3 regions of the Paenarthrobacter sp. TAF1 genome follow, and region 3 is predicted to be linked to each of the others. Evidence: predicted binding sites of a transcription regulator. Region 3 holds the regulator's gene; each other region holds the start of a gene.
What was found. Region 3 encodes Rex, which represses fermentation and respiration genes when NADH is low (regulators of the CRP and FNR family bind a similar motif). Its sites were predicted from a motif close to CTTGTGAANNNNTTCACAAG; they were not measured.
Positions count from the first base shown of each region.

Region 1: the regulator Rex is predicted to act here: its motif matches at 1,628-1,647, upstream of AB4Y81_RS01870 (glyceraldehyde-3-phosphate dehydrogenase).
Region 2: the regulator Rex is predicted to act here: its motif matches at 4,425-4,444, upstream of AB4Y81_RS21370 (ALF repeat-containing protein).

Region 1 is NZ_JBFRDO010000001.1:403,376-409,895, forward strand. It holds gene AB4Y81_RS01870 (glyceraldehyde-3-phosphate dehydrogenase) at 1-1,406, opposite strand, end outside; RNA gene rnpB (RNase P RNA component class A) at 1,671-2,056, opposite strand; gene AB4Y81_RS01880 (YaaA family protein) at 2,114-2,878, shown strand; gene AB4Y81_RS01885 (zinc ribbon domain-containing protein) at 2,897-3,634, opposite strand; gene AB4Y81_RS01890 (Nif3-like dinuclear metal center hexameric protein) at 3,693-4,619, opposite strand; gene msrA (peptide-methionine (S)-S-oxide reductase MsrA) at 4,744-5,268, shown strand; gene cysK (cysteine synthase A) at 5,336-6,271, shown strand; gene epsC (serine O-acetyltransferase EpsC) at 6,313-6,520, shown strand, end outside.
Region 2 is NZ_JBFRDO010000037.1:264-6,129, reverse strand. It holds gene AB4Y81_RS21385 (urocanate hydratase) at 1-586, opposite strand, end outside; gene AB4Y81_RS21380 (SRPBCC family protein) at 749-1,192, shown strand; gene AB4Y81_RS21375 (IclR family transcriptional regulator) at 1,216-2,025, opposite strand; gene AB4Y81_RS21370 (ALF repeat-containing protein) at 2,193-4,241, opposite strand; gene AB4Y81_RS21365 (amino acid permease) at 4,503-5,866, shown strand, end outside.
Region 3 is NZ_JBFRDO010000002.1:440,376-446,895, reverse strand. It holds gene AB4Y81_RS04160 (DUF559 domain-containing protein) at 95-1,060, opposite strand; gene AB4Y81_RS04155 (HAD family hydrolase) at 1,218-2,036, opposite strand; gene AB4Y81_RS04150 (glutaredoxin family protein) at 2,205-2,459, shown strand; gene AB4Y81_RS04145 (redox-sensing transcriptional repressor Rex) at 2,537-3,244, shown strand; gene AB4Y81_RS04140 (hypothetical protein) at 3,293-4,000, opposite strand; gene AB4Y81_RS04135 (hypothetical protein) at 4,229-4,909, opposite strand; gene AB4Y81_RS04130 (YceI family protein) at 5,076-5,627, opposite strand; gene AB4Y81_RS04125 (histidine phosphatase family protein) at 5,836-6,501, shown strand; gene AB4Y81_RS04120 (TlpA family protein disulfide reductase) at 6,508-6,520, shown strand, end outside.

The DNA of each region.
Region 1 (6,520 bases), on a different contig from region 3:
TCTTCCATCACACGGACAACCTGGCAGGAGTAGCCGAACTCGTTGTCGTACCAGACGTACAGCACGAGGTTCTTGTCGTTGGAGATCGTGGCGAGGCCATCGACGATGCCGGCCCGACGGGAGCCGACGAAGTCCGTCGAGACTACATCGGGAGAATCGATGTAATCGATCTGCTTGCGGAGATCGGAATGCAGCGACATTTCACGCAAGAAGTCGTTGACCTCGTCGCGCGTGGTGCCCTTCTCCAGGTTGAGGTTCAGGATGGCCATGGAGACGTCCGGGGTGGGTACACGGATGGCGTTGCCTGTCAGCTTTCCCTGCAGTTCGGGAAGGGCCTTGGCCACTGCCTTGGCGGCACCGGTCTCCGTGATCACCATGTTCAGCGCAGCGGAGCGTCCGCGGCGGTCACCCTTGTGGAAGTTGTCGATCAGGTTCTGGTCGTTGGTGAACGAGTGAACCGTCTCGACGTGGCCGTGAATGATGCCGAACTTGTCGTTGATGGCCTTCAGCACCGGAGTGATGGCGTTCGTGGTGCAGGATGCGGCGGTGACGATCTTGTCGTCGTCACTGATGTCGCGGTGGTTGATGCCGTGAACAATATTCTTGAGGTCACCCTTGCCCGGCGCCGTCAGCAGGACGCGGGCAACGCCCTTGCTCTGCAGGTGCTGGGAGAGGCCATCGGCGTCGCGCCAGCGTCCGGTGTTGTCGACCACCAGGGCGTCCTTGATTCCGTACTCGGTGTAATCAACAGTTGCGGGGTTGTCCGAGTAGATGACCTGTACCTGGACGCCGTTGGCGGTGATGGTGTTGGCTTCCTCATCCACGCGGATGGTGCCTTCGAAGGAACCGTGAACGGAGTCGCGACGCAGCAGGCTCGCGCGCTTCACGAGGTCGTTGTCGGCGCCCTTGCGGACCACGATGGCGCGCAAGCGCAGGCCGTGGCCGCCACCGGCCTTTTCGATCAGGATGCGGGCCAGCAGACGGCCGATACGCCCGAAACCGTAAAGAACGACGTCGGTGCTGGTGCGGTCGTCAGCGCCGCGCTTGCCAACGATCTCGGCGAGCTCGGAGCGCAAGTACTCGTCCAGGGAGGCGCCATTGCCTTCTGCCCGGTACTTTTCCGTCAAACGTGCAATATCAATGGCTGCTGCGCCGAGCTCCAGCTCGGAAAGGGCGTTCAGCAGGGGTGCCGTCTCCTCGAGCAGGAGCTCGTGGTTGCTCATCCGGCGTGCAAAGCGGTGGGCCTTGAGGATGTTCATGGTGGACTTGTTGATCAAGCTCCGGCCGTGGATGCTGGTGACCACGTTGTTTTCCCGGTACAACCGGCCGATCACCGGAATCATGGCCTCGGCGAGAGCCTCCCGGCCCATCCACTTATCAAGACAAGAATCTGACGTCTGGCTCACAGAACTACCTTCCTTGGGTCAACCACATACGTCCTCGTATGCGGATGGCGGCGGCCGCCCGGAGTAGTCCTGCGGCACATGCGCCGGCGGGCTTCGGTCCACCCACAGCGCCTTGAACGAGAGCAAAGAAAATCCGCCGGCTGCGAACGCAGTCCCGGCGGCAGAACATCTACGTTCAGTAACCATTCTAGGCGGGAAGGCCGGGGCATGGTCGTCCCGGAGGCGTGAAATCACTCACACGCCCGTCATTCAGGGAGTCATAAATGGATGGGTTGACCGATACGCCGGGTTCTGTCATCCCCTTCCGTTACCGGAAAGGGAGAGGCGGCCATCCATCTACGAACGCCGTTGCCGACGCCCTCCAGCAGCCTACCCGGACACTCGGGCGAGCAGCCCTCGAACGTGTCCTGTCTGGCCTTGCTCCGGGTGGGGTTTACCTAGCCTCCCCGGTCACCCAGGGAGCTGGTGGTCTCTTACACCACCGTTTCACCCTTACCTGCTGCCCGGTGCAATACCGGGACGCAGGCGGTCTGTTCTCTGTGGCACTGGCCTGCGGGTTACCCCGAGTGGGCGTTACCCACCACCCTGCTCTATGGAGCCCGGACGTTCCTCGAGCCACTTTCGTGACGCGCGGCCGCCTGGTCAACCCATCCGCCGTACAGTCTACCGGCGTCCAGGACGGCCCAAGTCACCGGTAATATCGACTGGTGCTGATTCTCCTGCCGCCCTCAGAAGGCAAAACCCCCGCCCTCAAAGGACCTGCCATCGAATGGGAGTCGCTGAGCTTCCCGGAACTGAACCCGTACCGGGCCAAGGTCCTTGAAGCTCTGGGGACAGTGAGCGCGCACGAGGACGCCCTGGCGTTACTGGGCGTCGGCGCCTCGCTGCGGGACGACGTCGAACGTAATACCCGGCTGCATGCCGAACCGGCGGCTCCCGCGCACCAGGTCTATTCGGGAGTCCTGTACGACGCCCTCGGCTTCAAGAGCATGACGCCGGCCCAGCGCCGCAAGGCGACGGAGTCCATCCTGGTTGTTTCCGCTTTGTGGGGAGCCATTGGCTTTGGTGACCACGTGCCCGCCTACCGTCTGTCGATGGGAACCGCACTGCCCGACGTCGGACGCCTCGCCTCCTATTGGAAGCCGCAACTGAACGCCGCCCTCGCCCAGCGGGTCGACGGCGAACTGCTGGTGGACTGCCGCTCCAGCACCTACGCCGCAGCGTGGGCTCCCCCGGCCGCACAGACGGTGAACGTCAATGTGTTCAACGAGGCGAACGGCAAGCGCACCGTGGTGAGCCACTTCGCCAAGCACACCAGGGGTGAGTTGGCACGGCATCTGCTGACCAGGCGCGGCAAGGCTCCGGAAACTCCGGATCAGCTCCTGAAGGCCGCCAGTGAAATCCGGACCGCCGAACTGGTTGAGGGCACCGCCCGGAAGCCACACGCCCTGAACATCATTCTGTCCAGCTAAGGCCGTGCCCGGGTCAGGTCAGTTCCACTCCGCTGAACGGACCAGGATGACGCCGGAGTCCGGGCAGAAAACGATGTCGTCCTCCGCTGCGGCTTTGACATCGGCAAGGTCACCTGGGCTGAGCATCATCCCCGAGCCCTCGGACTTTCCGTGGAACAGCCGGGCAGCACCGACTCCACGCTTGGCGATGGTCTTTTCGTACACCGCGAGCATCCCCGGGTCCAGCGCCTCGGCGAATACAGCCCGTTGCCCGCGAACCACTGTCTCCTCGGCCGCGATCTCCGCGATTGCTTCGTCCAGTTCAGAGCGGATGCTGCCGAACGAACCCTGGATGTCGTCAACAATGGCTTGCTGGGCAGCCTGGCGTTCACGCAGGGTGTCCAGGCGCTCCAGGATCTCAAGCTCAACGTCTTCGAGGTCCGAACGGCGCTTGTTCAGCGAGGCGATGTCGTTCTGCAGCGCCACCAGGTCCTTGGACAACCCGGTTCCGCTGTTCAGCCGGGTTTCATCGCGCTCGATGCGGGACGCAACCTGTTCGACGTCGGCTTCCGCGCGGCGCAGTTCGGCTTCGGCGTCATGGACAGCGATTTTGGCCGCCCCTAGTTCACCGTTGGCCACACTGAGGGCGTCCGTCAGGTCAGTGATGCGGGGATCGTTTTCCAGCACCTTCCGGCGGCCCGCCAACGACTTGAGCTTGGCATCCAGCCCCTGCAGTTCAAGCAATTTCAATTGTTCTGCCGGTGCTGCTTTCGCCACGCTTACCTCCGCTTGTCGCCGCCGGTCCTGGAGATCAGGTCCGGCCCTTTCCTAGACTCTAGTCGCCGCCGGGAGTCAGTATGAAGTCCCAAGGGTCACTGTTGGTACTGCTGACGCGGATATCGACGTCGTAGCCCTGGTCAGCGAGCACGTTGCCCAACGCTTCTGCGGCGGCTGGAAGCCACAGCCATTCACTCGCAAAGTGCGATACGTCAATCAGGTACGGCCGCCCGTTGGTGGCCCCCTCACGCGCTTCGGAGGCCGGATGATGCCGCATGTCCGCTGTGACGTACACATCGGCATGGTTGGCCCGGACGGCGTCGAACAAACTGTCCCCGGCGCCGCCGCAGACGGCAACACGCCGCACCAGGCCGTCTTTGTCGCCGGCAACCCGGACCCCGCCCGCCACGGCGGGCAGCATTTCAAAGACACGGGCCGCAAAGTCGCCCAGGGTTTCAAGCTCCGGAAGATCGCCCACCCTGCCGATTCCTTCTTCCGGCAGTCCGTTGGATGCTTGGGTCAGGGGCGCCACGTTCTCCAGCCCGAAGGCATCTGCCAGGACGTCCGACACTCCGCCAACGGCTGAGTCACCATTCGTGTGCACGGTAAGCAGGCCAGTGCCCGCTTCGATCAATCGGTGGACAGCGAGGCCCTTGGCCGACGTTGCGGCAACGGAGTTCACCCCTTTGAGCAACAGGGGGTGGTGGGTAATAAGGAGCCCGGCACCCCATTCGATGGCTTCATCGATAACGGCCAGGGTGGGATCCACGGCAAAGAGGACTTTGGTCACCGGGACCGTGGGGCGCCCGACAACCAGGCCGACTTCGTCCCAATCCTCGGCGAGGGACTCGGGCCAGAGTTCTTCAACAGCCAACAACACCTGGCCGAGGGTAGGTTCGCCGCTGGCCCCAACTGTTTCTTCGTGTTCTGTTTCGTCATCTTCGACGGAATCCGCATCAGAAATGCCAGTGTTCACTGCTTCCATATCCCTATTCTTCACTACCGGGCCGGTTCAGGCAGTCCCGGTCACTTGTGCAGCTGCCCGGTGCCGTAATTCTCCCGTAAGGTGAAGCGGGAATCATCAGGCCATCCCAACCATTGAAGAGAACATGAAAACTTTCGTACTTGGCGGCGGCTGCTTCTGGTGCCTGGATGCCGTTTACCAGAAAACCCGCGGGGTCAGCTCGGTTGTCTCCGGCTACACCGGCGGCCACGTCCGCAATCCCGATTACTACGAAGTGTGCTCCGGGACCACCGGTCACGCGGAGGTGGTTGCGGTGACATTCGATGAAACTGTTGTTCCGGAAGAAGTCATCCTGGACATGTTCTTCGCCCTGCACGACCCCACCACCCTGAACCGGCAGGGCTACGACGTCGGGACCCAGTACCGGTCCTCGATGTTCTACACCACCACCGAGGAGAAGGTCTTGTTCGAGGAAGCCATCGAACGCGCCCAGGCCTTGTGGTCCGACCCGATTGTGACTGAAGTGGTGCCGCTCCCGGACTTCTACGAGGCCGAGGAAGTCCACCAGAATTACTATGCAAAGTTTCCGTACCAGGGATACTGCCAGGTGATCATTAATCCCAAGCTGGCAAAGGCCAGGAAATATTACTCTGCATGGCTTACTGCTTAGCAGGGTTTCGATCCGGCTGGTTAGGCTGACCTCAGCAATCCCTCTTCAGAGATAGGCGTAAATTTTCATGGCAAGGATCTACGACGACGTTACTCAGCTGGTCGGCCGCACCCCGCTGGTTCGATTGAACCGGCTCACCGAGGGCCTTGACGCCCAGGTTGCCGTCAAGCTTGAGTTCTACAACCCCGCCAACAGCGTCAAGGACCGCATTGGTGTAGCCATCATTGACGCCGCCGAAAAGTCCGGTGCCTTGAAGCCGGGCGGAACGATCGTCGAGGGTACCTCAGGCAACACGGGCATTGCCCTCGCACTCGTGGGCGCGGCACGCGGCTACAAGGTCATCCTGACCATGCCCGAAACCATGTCCACCGAACGCCGTGTCATGCTGCGCGCTTACGGTGCCGAAATTGTCCTGACCCCGGGTTCCGAAGGCATGCGTGGGGCCGTCGAGAAGGCCCAGGAGATCGTCGCCAACACGGAGAACTCCATCTGGGCCCAGCAGTTCGCCAACGAGGCCAACCCGGCGATCCACCGCGCCACCACGGCCGAGGAAGTCTGGAACGACACCGACGGCGAAGTTGACATCTTCGTAGCAGGCGTGGGAACCGGTGGCACCATCACCGGCGTGGGCCAGGTCCTCAAGGAACGCAAGCCCGGAGTCCAGATTGTTGCCGTCGAACCCAAGGATTCGGCCATCCTCAACGGTGGCGCTCCCGGTCCCCACAAGATCCAGGGAATCGGCGCCAACTTCGTGCCCGAGATCCTGGACACCAACGTCTACGACGAAGTCCTTGACGCCACCCTTGAGGACTCCGTGCGGGTTGCCCGGGACCTCGGTGCCCGCGAGGGCATCCTCGGCGGCATCTCCTCCGGTGCCATCGTGTGGGCCGCGCTCGAACTCGCAAAGCGTCCAGAGAATGCCGGCAAGCTGATCGTGGCCGTCGTCTGTGACTTCGGGGAGCGTTACATCTCCACCGTGCTGTTCGATGACATCCGCGGCTAACACAACGCCTGCACACCTTCATTTCCTGTAGAAAGGTCTTTGTGAGCTTCTTCGCAAGACTTAAGGAAGACCTCGACGCCGCCCGGTCCCACGACCCGGCGGCGCGAGGTTCTTTTGAGAACTTTTTCGCATACTCCGGATTGCATGCCATCTGGGCGCACCGCCTGACCCACAAGCTCTGGCAAAACCCGGCGCTCCGTTTTCCGGCGCGCCTGATTTCGCAGCTCGCGAGGTTCCTGACGGGCATCG
Region 2 (5,866 bases), on a different contig from region 3:
CACCGCCCATGCCACCGCAGCCACCGGTCAGGGTCAAGGTACCGGCGAGCGGCCCTTCCGTGGAACCTTCAGCGGCAGGCGCGGGGTGGCGGCCCTCCGCAGCGAGCTTATTTCCGACGGCGGCAAAGGTTTCGTAGGTGCCCTGCAGGATGCCCTGGGTGCCGATGTAGATCCAGGACCCGGCCGTCATCTGCCCGTACATCATCAGGCCCTCAGCCTCGAGCCGGCGGAACTCAGGCCACGTCGCCCAATCACCGACGAGGTTGGAGTTGGCGAGGAGAACACGGGGCGCCCACTCATTCGTGCGGAAGACACCTACCGGCTTACCCGACTGCACCAGCAGGGTCTCGTCCTTCTCCATGGTTTCCAGGGTCCGGGTGATCGCATCGAACGCAGCCCAGGAACGCGCTGCGCGTCCGGTACCCCCGTAGACCACCAGATCATCCGGACGCTCGGCGACCTCGGGGTCCAGGTTATTCATCAGCATGCGCAACGGCGCCTCGGTCTGCCACGACTTGGCAGTAAGCTCAGTACCCCGCGCGGCCTTGACCGGACGGGCACCAGTAGTGAAATCGGCGGGTGCCATGGTGACTCCTTCGTCTGTGGGAAGTGTGTGGTGGAAAGATCTTCTGCTTCTACTAAAGCCCCTTTACCAAGCGGCCGGAACGGCTTTTCGGACGGTGCTGTCCGGGATTACAGACATGCGGATGCTCTCGCTTTCGCGCCCGGATGCGCGCATGCTGGACCCATGGCAACGTATCGAGTGTCCACCTTGGTCGCCGCGCCGCCGGAGCGGGTTTTCGACACCTGGACGGATCCTGACAGGTTTACTGAGTGGATCGGCGGCGTCACACGCGTGACCGATCTCGTTGGCTCCACCGACCAGGCCGGCAGCAGCTATACGGTGTGGTTCGGCCGGATGGCGAGTCCCACGGAAGTCATCGCTGCGGAACGGCCGCGGCACATCCGCACCCGCTTCGGCAACGCGATCCTCAAAGGGGAATCGGATGTCACGTTCACCCCGGAAAGTGGTGGCACGCGCATCCAGCAGCTGTTCGAAACACGCGGACTGGTGTCCACGGTGGTGGGACGACTCTTCGCCACGGGATCCTACCGGGGCAGTTTCCGGGGCGAGCTGGAAGCTTTCCGCGCCATGGTTGAACGCGACTCCCCCGGGCCGGGCAGCCGCTAGGGTGCATCGGCGCTTACTAAGCGTCAGCCCGCCGTCGGGCGACCATGGATCCGGACCGACAGTTCGTCGGCGGCTTTCCTGATCCGCGCGGCCAGTACGGGCCATTGCTCAGCCGGCACTTTGTCCTCCAGGAACGTGACGGCGACTGCCGCCGTCGGCCATCCAACGTGGTCAGTCACGGCGACGGCGATGGAGCCGAACCCGGGAGTGATTTCGCCGTTTTCCGTGGCGTAGCCACGCTGGCGCACCTGGTCCAAATGGGACGACAAGGCGGAGTACTTCATGATGGGAAACTCGACATCGTGCCGGGACGTGAAGGCCGCAGCGTTCGGGTAGAGGGCGCGGACCTGCGACTTGGGCAAGGCGGCGAGGATTGCCCGACCGGACGCGGTGAGGTGGCTGGGAAGCCGAACCCCGACGTCGGTCACCAGGCTTGGGCGGTTCTTGGCACGTTCTTCCACGATGTAAAGGACATCGCGGCCATGGAGCACAGCCAGGTGTGCGCTCTCGCCGATCACGTCGACCAGCGACGCCAGCATGGGGCGACCCAGCCGTGACAACGGCTCCTGCCGCGAATAGGCGGAGCTGAGTTCGAAGGCACTGATGCCGAGCCCGTAGCGCTGCTCCTCATGCAGATGGAGGACGAAGCCGTTCGCCTCCATAACGCCCAGAAGGTGGTAGACACTGGACCGCGGCAGGCCCAGTGCCGTGGCGATATTCGACGCCGCCATCGGCCCTCGCCGCGAAGCCAACAGTTTCAGGATGCGCAAGGTGTTTTCGGCAGCCGGGACTTTGGACGTGGCCTTGCCGGGCGCGGTGGGCGTGGTGGTCATGGTTCCTCGCTGCTGGGGGATCTTGAGGGGCGCCGGAGCATACTGTCCGGTATCCCGTACTCAAGCGTGCACCTTTCACAAGGCATTGACCAGCACCGGGCCGCCGGGAGTGTCCGGTATACCGGACACTCCGACGACGTTTTCCGACTGCCCGGAGGCGTAGCCGGCTATCCCTCGGCTGGGGAGGGACCCTTGCGGCGCAACAGGAACGTGATGGCTCCAGCTGCTGCCAGGACCAGTGCCACGATGAGGCCGATGGTCCAGCCACTCATGCCCGCAGAAGAAGCAGCCATCGGAGCAGCCGCCTCCTGTGACTGGGAATCCACCGAAGTGGAGCCCTTTGCTGCCGAGGTCGTCGGCGGCACGGAAATGCTCGGTGCGGCCGAAGGCGTTGCTGCGGGCTTTTCTACGGACTCCGTGACAGCTCCGGTCTCAGCCAGTCCGACGGCGGGAGCGTACTCGCGCGGCCACGGAATGACGATCGGGGCTGCTCCTGTTCCCGATTGCTGCGATGCATCAACGCTGCCGGCCGCAAGCTGCCCACCAGCGGCTTCGGCCTGGCGCGCGGCCTCGGCCTGGCGCGCGGCCTCGGCTTGGCGTGCGGCTTCAGCGGCCTTCGCAGCGTCAGCCGCCCTACCGGCGTCGAGGATTGCCTGGTCAGTGAGCCGCGACAGCTCTGCGAGAGCGGTGTTTACGGCGGCGGTATGCCGGGCATTCGCCGCGTCCTTTTCGGCAGCAGTGAACTGTTCGCTTGATGCAAATGCCTGAAGTTCCGCTCGCCCGCCCGCCATCGCTACGCCAGCAGCAGTCTGGAGCTCCGGAGAATCGAGCCTTATGAGACCGTCGGCCAATTCCGAGTTATCCAAGTACTGCGCGTCGGAGTGTCCGTACTCGAGGAAGTACCGGACATCTGCATGGTTGACGGACTTAACAGCGTCCTTAGCAGCCTGGACCACGTGCACGCCGCCCGCGGCCATGTGCTGGAAAGCACGCTGCCTGTCGTTAACAAAGGCTGCACTGTCCTGTTCGCTCGCGAGACCGTGACCATCGGCAATGAAGTCCTTGACGGCAGAGTCCCCACCCAGCAGAGCAGCCTCAGCTGCCTTCCGCACTTCAGGCGTACCCACCAATGCGAGGTCCAGTGTGGCCTGGCGGGCTTCCATGATCAGAGGATCAAGATCAGCACCAGGGGCCGTTAGCGTCGACAGCAAAGCCGGAAGCTCGGCGGCGGCCTTTTTGAATGCAGCCTTGGCGGGCTCTTGGGATGCGAGCCGGGCTTTGTCTATGGCCTGCTTGGGCCAAGCCTGCGAGAAGCGATAGTCCCGCTCTTCCAGCAAGCGCCTCAGGTCGGTCTTCTTGGGGCCATCAACGGCGTGTCGCGCGTTCTCCAGAGCAGTCTTCGCGCGATCCGCCACGGCTGCCGAGCCAGCAGGGTTGGCTGCGATATCTGCCCTCACAGCGTCGAGTGATTTGGTGACCGTAGTCAATTTTTGGTCCTGCGCTGCGGCAACGAACTGACCGTAGCGCAGGTATGTAGCAAGGACTTCAGGGTCGTAGGTGTCCAGAGCAGCCTGCGCTCCGCGAGTGACGGCGGCAATGGGCGAATTGGTCAGGTAGGCTACCGCCTCACGGTCCTGGCCCTGAGCGGTCTTTTGCCAGCCTTCGAGAACGAACTTCTCGACAGCCTCACTGCCGTTGTCCAGGCTCTTGGAAGCAGCCATCCGGATGGGACCCGAGTAGTTGAGGAACCGAGTGGCCGTTATCCGCAGGTCGAGATCCCAGGCGCCGGCCCAGCCCTTTGACAGGAAGCTCGTGATCACGCTGGGGTCGTTAGTGGCCAGTATCCTGACCGCGCTCTCCCTGACATGTTCGCTCCCCCGTGTCGTCAGCTCGGTGACCAACTGCTTCCGGTCAGCTGCCAGCGCGACGTCCTGGCCGCCGTCGAGGAATGCCTGGACCGCGTCCGGCCCACCCACCAAGGCGGCAGCGGCGGCGGTGCGGATTGCGGGACCGCCGGTCTTCCAGAGCTCAACCACGCCAGCGGCGTCACTCACCCGTTCCACGAAAGGCACGGGAGCTTGCGAGGCGTTCGGAACCTCAAAATTCGGCACGTCATAGGCCTGCGCGGGTGCGGCAAAGAGCAAGGATGCCCCGGCCACTACGGCAACAACGGCAGCTGCCCAACGGCGTCGGGTAGCGCGGATTACGGAAATCATGAGTCCCCCAAGTAACAGATGCAAGAGTCAGCACAGAGTTCAAAGGGGGCGACGCGAAATGCGAGGGATGCCTGACCGTGTTGAAGAGCTGTCCGCGGTCATCATATCCGACCGGGAACTATGACTTTTACCACCCTCTGATGAGACCCACAGCATGGTGTCTGCGATCAAAGACACCAATCACCCGTGAGTCCGATCACAAGGCCGTCAAAAGTGATCTGCTGGATAGCGATCCCCTCCCAAAGACGAGAAGGTTTTACTATGCAACAAACCAAGCTGGCTGTGGAGAGCTCTGTCCTCCAGGCCGCAGGTACGGCGCTCAGCCGAGGCCTCAACGTCCGTCACATCCGCTTCATGGCACTCGGATCCGCGATCGGCACCGGCCTGTTCTACGGCTCGGCGTCGGCCATCCAAAAGGCCGGGCCGGCCGTCCTGCTTGCCTACATCATCGGCGGCGCGGCCGTGTTCATGGTGATGCGCGCCCTCGGCGAAATGGCCGTCCGACACCCCGTGTCCGGCTCGTTCGGCCAATACGCGAGCCGCTACCTGGGGCCTTTCGCCGGTTTCGTAACCGGGTGGACCTACGTGTTCGAAATGGCGATCGTGGCAATCGCCGACGTCACGGCCTTCAGTATCTACATGGGCTTCTGGTTCCCACAGGTGGACAGATGGATCTGGGTGCTGGCGATCATCCTGTTCCTGGGCGCCATGAACCTGCTCAGCGTGAAGGTGTTTGGTGAGCTTGAGTTCTGGTTCTCGCTGATCAAGGTGGTGGCGATTATCGCCATGATCGTGGGCGGTGCGGCGATCATCGTGTTCGGTTTCCAAACGGGCGACGGCGGTGGCGTGGCACCGGGGCTGGGGAACCTCGTGAACCACGGCGGTTTGTTCCCCAACGGATTCGAAGGGCTCCTGGCAGCGTTCGCCGTCGTGATGTTTGCCTTTGGCGGGATCGAAACGATTGGCATTACCGCGGGCGAAGCCGCCGACCCCAAAAAGGTCATCCCGCAGGCCGTCAACACCGTGCCCGTGCGGGTGCTCCTGTTCTACGTGCTGACTTTGGGCGTGCTGATGAGCATCTTCCCGTGGAACGAGATCGGCAGCAGCGGCAGCCCGTTCGTGCAGATCTTCGACGGACTGGGCATCCCGGCCGCTCCGCACATCCTCAACGCCGTGGTCATCACCGCCGCGCTCTCGGCGATCAACAGCGACATTTTCGGGGCCGGGCGCATCCTGTTTGGTCTGGCACAGCAGGGCCACGCACCCAAGAGCTTCAGCAAGATTTCCCGCCACGGCGTTCCGTGGATGACCGTGGTGATGATGGGTTGCATCCTGCTGGTGGGCGTCGTTTTGAACGCCGTCATCCCCGAAGACGTGTTCGTGCTCATTGCCTCGATCGCCACCTTCGCCACCGTGTGGGTCTGGGTGATGATCCTGGTTTCGCACGTCGCGATGAAGCGGGAGATCAAGCGCAAGGGCCTGCCGGCGTCGGAATTCGGCTCGCCGCTCTGGCCTGCTGCGTCCATCCTGACCATGGCGTTCATGGCGATGGTCATCGTGATCCTCGGAGTCTTCGAGGACACCCGGGTTGCGCTGTATGTTGGCGGAACCTGGCTGGTACTCCT
Region 3 (6,520 bases):
ACGTTCCGCGGGTTTGGGTGTGGCGCTTGCTCACATCCCGCGGGTTTGGGTGTGACGCTTGCTCACGTTCCGTGGGTTTGGGTGTGGCGCTTGCTCACGTCCGGGGCCGTGCGAAGCCGGAACGGACTGCGGGGTCTACCCATCCTTGCCGCAACGCCCTCTTTATCTGCCGGGTAGCGTTTGCGAAATTGTCTGCGAGGTCGTCCTTCCCGAAGATGAGCACCGTCCACCCGGCAGTCTCGAACGCTTTGTCCCTGCGCCGATCGCTAAAGATCTGTTCCTCCGCGAGGTGATGGCCGCCGTCGTACTGGATAGCGATCCGACGCTCCCGGTAACCGAGGTCGGCAGAAGGGGAGAGGGGATCGGCCAGCCGGAGCCGAAGTTGCAGTTCGGGTTCCGGAAGACCGTCGTCAAGCATCGCAAGACGAAGCAGCGACTCGGGGGCTGAGTCAGCGCCTACCCGCATCAGGTCGATTGCTTCCCGAGCCCGCACGACACCTTGAAGGTTCTTGTGGAGCTCCACCATCGAGCGGAGGGAAGCAATGGTTGCAAACGCTGTGTCCCGTTGTTCAAATTCGGGCCTGGGTACGCGGATGAGTTGGTCTCCGACGCAGACGAGTTCCTTCAACGGCAATATGCGGGCCAAATCCAGCCAGGTCCGGGACCGGGTGCTGATCCAAAACCCTCGGACCAACTCAACCTCGCTCTCCGCCACTACGACGCTATGCCCGGAGACGCCCTTTCGCCGCACTGCCGGCAGATTTCGAGGCTTGCTCAGGTGCAGCTCATTGGAATCGGCGAGCCACGGAGGGAGCGGCAAGCCGTGCAGCCGGGCGGCAGTGACATGCGAAATCCAGGCGCCTGGACTCGCGACCGAGAGCGATCGGGCAGCTGCTTCAAGGTCGAAGTCCCAATCCGATGGCCGGTAGATACCTTTACTCACTGCTTCAATGCTGACGCGGTTCCAGAGATTGCGATGCGCGAGACCGGCAGCCTTGGCCTCGTCAAGAGTGAACGGAGCGGATCCCAGTTGGGACGGAACGGGTTTCGGTATCTGCATACGGCATTGTTACCCGGATCCGGCTGTGAGCGCAGAAGTTATCCACAGGCGGGTCTGCCCTCATCCCGGGACGTGAGGGAGGGATTGGTTCAAGCAGTGGGGATGTGAGGGAGGGTTTGGTTCAAGCAGTGGGGATGTGAGGGAGGGTTTGGCGACGCTAGAGGCGGGGGCCGCGGAATCGTGAGAAGCCGCGCCACAGGCCGTAGATCGCCCCTCCGACGGTGGCGGCTTTGAGGCCGAGGGTTGCCGCGCGTCGGCCGGACCGGAAGTCGTATACGGGCCAGTTGTTGTCGCGGGCATGGCGTCGCAGCTTGGCGTCAGGATTGATGACGACGGGGTGCCCCACCATTGTCAAAAGCGGGATGTCGTTGGCGGAATCGCTGTAGGCCCAGCAGTGGTCCAGATCCAGGCCCTCCCGGTCGGCGACCAACTGCACGGCGACCGCCTTGGCCGGTCCGTGCAGGATGTCTCCGACCAATTTCCCCGTGTACATGCCCTCATGCACTTCACCCACGGTCCCCAATGCACCGGTGAGCCCGAGCCGGGTGGAAATTACGGTGGCAACCTCGATCGGCGTCGCCGTCACCAGCCAGACCTTACGGCCCACCCTGAGATGTTGCTCTGCGAGAGCCTTCGTTCCGGGCCAAATCCGGGACTCGATCATTTCGTCGTAGACCTCTTCGCCCAGGGCTTTGATGTCATCTACGGTGATGCCGGCCGCCAGGGTCAAGGCCGAGTCGCGAACGGCATGGACGTCCTCCATGTTCTCGCCGCGCATCACGAACTTAAATTGCTTCCAGGCGAACCCGGCCGCTTGCGGCAAGGTAAAAGCTTTGCGTTCATACATTTTGCGTGCGACGTGGAAGAGGCTCGCACCCTTCATCAACGTGTTGTCGACGTCGAAGAAAGCAGCTTCGCCGCTGTGCTTCTGCGCTTGGGCAGCAGCGGCAACGGCGACGTTCTTCTCCTCGGGCATGCCTTGAGTCTAGTCAATGGCGGGTACCCCGCGTTGAGGGCGCACTCGAAGGCCCTTACCTGTGGGGTGTGAGGGAGGGTGGGGTTGAAGGGGGTGGGGTGTGAGGGAGGGTGGGGTTGAAGGGGGTGGGGTGTGAGGGAGGATCGCGGGGCGGTTACCGTTAATCACATGGCTACTCCCGACGTCGTCCTCCTCACCAAAGCTGACTGCCACCTCTGCACGGACGCCCGCGCCGCCGTCGAACGCGTTACTGCGGGCCTCGGCTTGAGCTGGTCTGAACAGCGGATCGACGCCGACCCCCAACTTCAGGAGCGCTACGCGGAAGAGATTCCGGTGGTGCTGGTGAACGGTATCCAGCGCGATTTTTGGAAGATCGACGAGGCCCGGCTGACCCGCACCTTGAAGAAGGCCCTGGAGGGCTGAGGGTGGCCTTGCCCGTATGTAGCGGCTTTTGTTGAGTCCGGCCCGGGGGTCATAGAGTGGAACAACAAAGCGACGCAATGGAGAATACCGTGACTGCGCTGGAACCGTCCGCGGAAGCACTATCCGGGGACAACGAACCTGCGGCTAAGCAGATCCCGCCCGCGGCTGTGGCCCGGATGACCCTCTATTTGCGTGCGCTGAACTCGCTCTTGGCCGAAGGAGTTGAGCGCGTCTCCTCCGAAGCGCTGGCCGAGGCGTCAGGCGTCAGTTCCTCCACGCTCCGCAAGGACCTCTCGTACGTAGGCTCGTATGGCACGCGCGGGGTGGGCTATGAAGTCCAGTACTTGAGCCGTCACATCGCCGCGGCGCTGGGTCTGACCCATGACTGGAAAGTCGCCATCGTCGGTGCCGGCAACCTCGGCAAGGCCCTGGCCCGGTATGGCGGCTTCGAGTCCAGGGGATTCGACGTCGTAGCCATCTTCGACGCGGACCCCATGGTGATAGGCAACGAGGTAGGGTGGCTGCGCGTCAGCGACTCAGCCGAGCTTGAGCGGGTCCTGGAGCGAACCCACACGAACATGGTGGTGCTTGCCCTGCCGGCCACGGTGGCGCAGGCAGTGTGTGACCGGGTTATTGCTGCCGGCATCAGGAGCATCCTGAGCTTTGCTCCGGTGCTCCTGCAAGTTCCGCCGCACGTGAATCTGCGGAAAGTGGACATGGCCACGGAGCTGCAGATTCTTGCCTACCACGCACAACGGGCGCAGACCCCGGGCCAGGCTGTTTAGCCTTCGCCGGGTCCGCGCCCGTAGTGGTGTGTTTGGAACCCTGTCGCTTTAGCGTCCGGAGGGAGTCTGGTACGGGTTTCCGAACTGCGGTGTCTTGCGGAAGTACGGAGCCGACGCCGGCAGGTACAGCAGGACGATCGCTACGATTCCGAGCAGTGCTGAAAGCGTCGCCAGGCTGAGCGGCACGAGGGCAAAGATCGAGAGCGCGGCGAGGACCGTGCCGAGGATGCGAGCCCAGTTCTTGCCCTTGCGGACGTTGATGGCAACGAGTGCGTACAGGCCGGCACCAATGACACCGAGTGCAATCATGACGCCGACGATGAAGCCTTGGACGTCTTCAAAGCGGACATCCGCGGCGCCGCCGGCCGACATCTGGTCTTCGAACATGCTCCTGAAGGAGGGGTCGTTCAGTGCCGCCATGGAAATAAGGATGGAGATCAGCCAGATTGCGCCTGCGCCGACAATCAACCAGAAGGCGATGTTGACCATTTGCGGGACTGTGGCAGGACCCGGCTGCTGACTCGGCCAGTTGGTGTCCTGACCGTACTGGGGCGCCTGGCCATAGGGCGAAGCGCCGGTCTGGCCGTACTGCGGTGCTGCGGGCTGGCCGTACTGTGGTGCAGCAGGCTGGCCATATTGCGGAGCTGCCGGCGGTGGGGACTGCTGGCCGTACTGTGGTGCAGCGGGCTGCGTGCCCGGCTGCTCAGGCTGGTTGGAGTCGCCCGGGTTCGACGGCGGGTATGGAGGGTTGCTCATGGCATTCCTTTGCTTGTTCGACTGCAGGTACGGCCGCCGGGATCAGCAAAGTGACCCTGCCCCCAGCGTGGTTCTGCTTCCACCGTACCCCCAGGGTCCCGCGCCGCTGCATACCACACGCAGGAATTTCAAGAGGGCAGGGAAAATCATCATGTTGGCGTACGTCTTCATGATGAAGGCCGCGGGAATCCCAGGGGATCCGGCCGCGGCCTTCATGCTCAGCAAGTGCTAAACGAAGTGTTTCTGCGATTCCGGGAGCCACATCATGATTGCTGCGGCAACAGCGGCCGCTGAACTGAGCAGCCCGAGGTTGAAAGTGATCAGGAGGAACAGCAGGGAGAAGACCGCGAAGCCGCCCAAAATGGAGAGGACCAGCCGGGCCCACCGGGCGCCCTCCTTCATGCGGATGGCGATGAAGGCGTAGACGGCGGCCATGATGATGCTGAAGACGAAGTTGAAGATCCCCGTCCCGATGGCCAGGGCTCCGAAGTAGTCGCGGTAGATGAAGATATTGGCGAAGTTGGCGATGACGCCCAGTGCCGCTGCGGCAATCCACAGCCAGTAGGACGTGGTGAGGGTCTTAGGGACGCCCGTGGTGTCACGGAATCTCTGGGCGATGTTGTTGAAGTCCAAACCGAAGACGTTCCGCGGAGGTGCGTTATAGCCGAGTCCGGCGGGCGGTGCGGGGTTCGGGCCGGCCGGTGCTGTGTAGGCGGGTTGTCCCGGCTGCTGGTAGGCAGGGGGAGGTTGGTAACCTTGCTGCCCTTGGTAGCCACCTGGCGGAACAGATCCGCTTTGGGGAGGCTGGTAACCGCCGGGAGGTTGGTAGCCCGCAGGAGGAACATTGCCTGGCTGCGGTGGCTGGGCGCCGGGCTGCTGTGGCTGAGGTGCTTCATCTGGGGTACTCATGGCATCACTGTAGACCGCAGGTTGAAGGTTGCATAGGAAATTCCGAGCCAACTCGCAGCTAAATACAGGGTGTTTGCCGAACAATGGCCGGGTGACTCATGTGTATGCGAAACGGCGCCCCTGCAGCGCGAAGCTGGGCAGGGACGCCGTCCGGGGTGTTCTGGAATCAGGCTGCGGCCGGAGCGATGAACGCGAGTTCGAGGTTGATAACGACCTTGTCGCTGACCAAAACGCCACCGGCTTCGAGGACTGCGTTCCAGGTAAGGCCGAAGTCCTTGCGGCTGATGGTGGTTTCACCCGAGACGCCTGCGCGGGTGTTGCCGAACGGGTCTACTGCAACCCCGTTGAATTCGGTCTCGATGGAGACCTCCTTGGTGACGCCCTTGATTGTGAGATCGCCCACGAGGTCGAAGCTGTTTCCGTTGGCCTTGACGTGGCGGGACACGAAGGTGATTTCCGGGAACTTCTCGACGTCGAAGAAGTCTTCGCCCTTGACGTGGCCATCGCGGTTGACATCGCCGGAGTCGAAGCTGGCGGTCTGGATGGTTGCGGAGACCTTGGAGTCCGTCAGGGTTTCGCCGACTTCCAAAGTGGCCGAAGCGTCCTTGAACTGGCCGCGGACCTTGCTGATGCCTGCGTGGCGGACGGTGAAGCCGATCTCGCTGTGGGAAGCGTCGAGGGTCCAGGTGCCGGTGGTGACGGAAGCGGGGAGGGTCATCATGGTTGTTGCTCCTATAGGTAGTGGAAGGTACTGCGTGCTTGCCCGGTTGAACCAATTGCTTGAAGCGTCAACCGAGCTTCGTGTCTAGTATAAACATGCATATGCATCTTTTATTCCAACTCCACGGAACATTTACGGAAAACTTTGAGTTCTACTTGCGGTAGAAGATTTCGGATCGCCCCGCTTCTTTGAGAAACTGGTAAACATGCCCCAAGCAACTGTCCATCTGCTTCGCCATGGCGAGGTCCACAATCCCGACGGCGTCCTCTACGGTCGCCTGCCGGAGTTCCACCTCTCCGAGCGTGGCCGGGAGATGGCCCGTATGCTGGCCGACCACTTTGTTGCCCGCGCCGCCGAGGGTGCGAAGATAGTCCATCTGGTGGCCTCTCCGTTGACGCGTGCCCAGGAGACGGCCATGCCGACGGCGGAAGCACTGCACCTCGAAATCACGGTCGAGCCGCGCATCATCGAAGCCGAGAACCACTTCCAGGGACTCCACCCCACAAAGAGCGAGTTCCTGAAGCCCAAGCACTGGTTCTACTTCCGGAATCCAATGCGGCCCTCCTGGGGCGAGCCGTACAAGGAGCAGGCAGCCCGCGTGCTGGCTGCAGTTGAGGATGCCCGCGTCAAGGCAATCGAACTTGGCGGGGACGGCGCCGAGGCCATCCTGGTCAGCCACCAGCTGCCGATCTGGTCAACACGGCTCACGGCTGAGGGCCGTCGCCTGGCGCACGATCCCCGCAAACGTGAATGCACTTTGACGTCGCTTACGTCCCTGACGCTCGACGACGACGGCCGGATTATCCGGGTTGAGTACAGCGAACCTGCCGCCGCGCTGCTTCCCGGTGCGGCCAGCACTCCGGGGGCATAGGAAGACATGGACAACAACC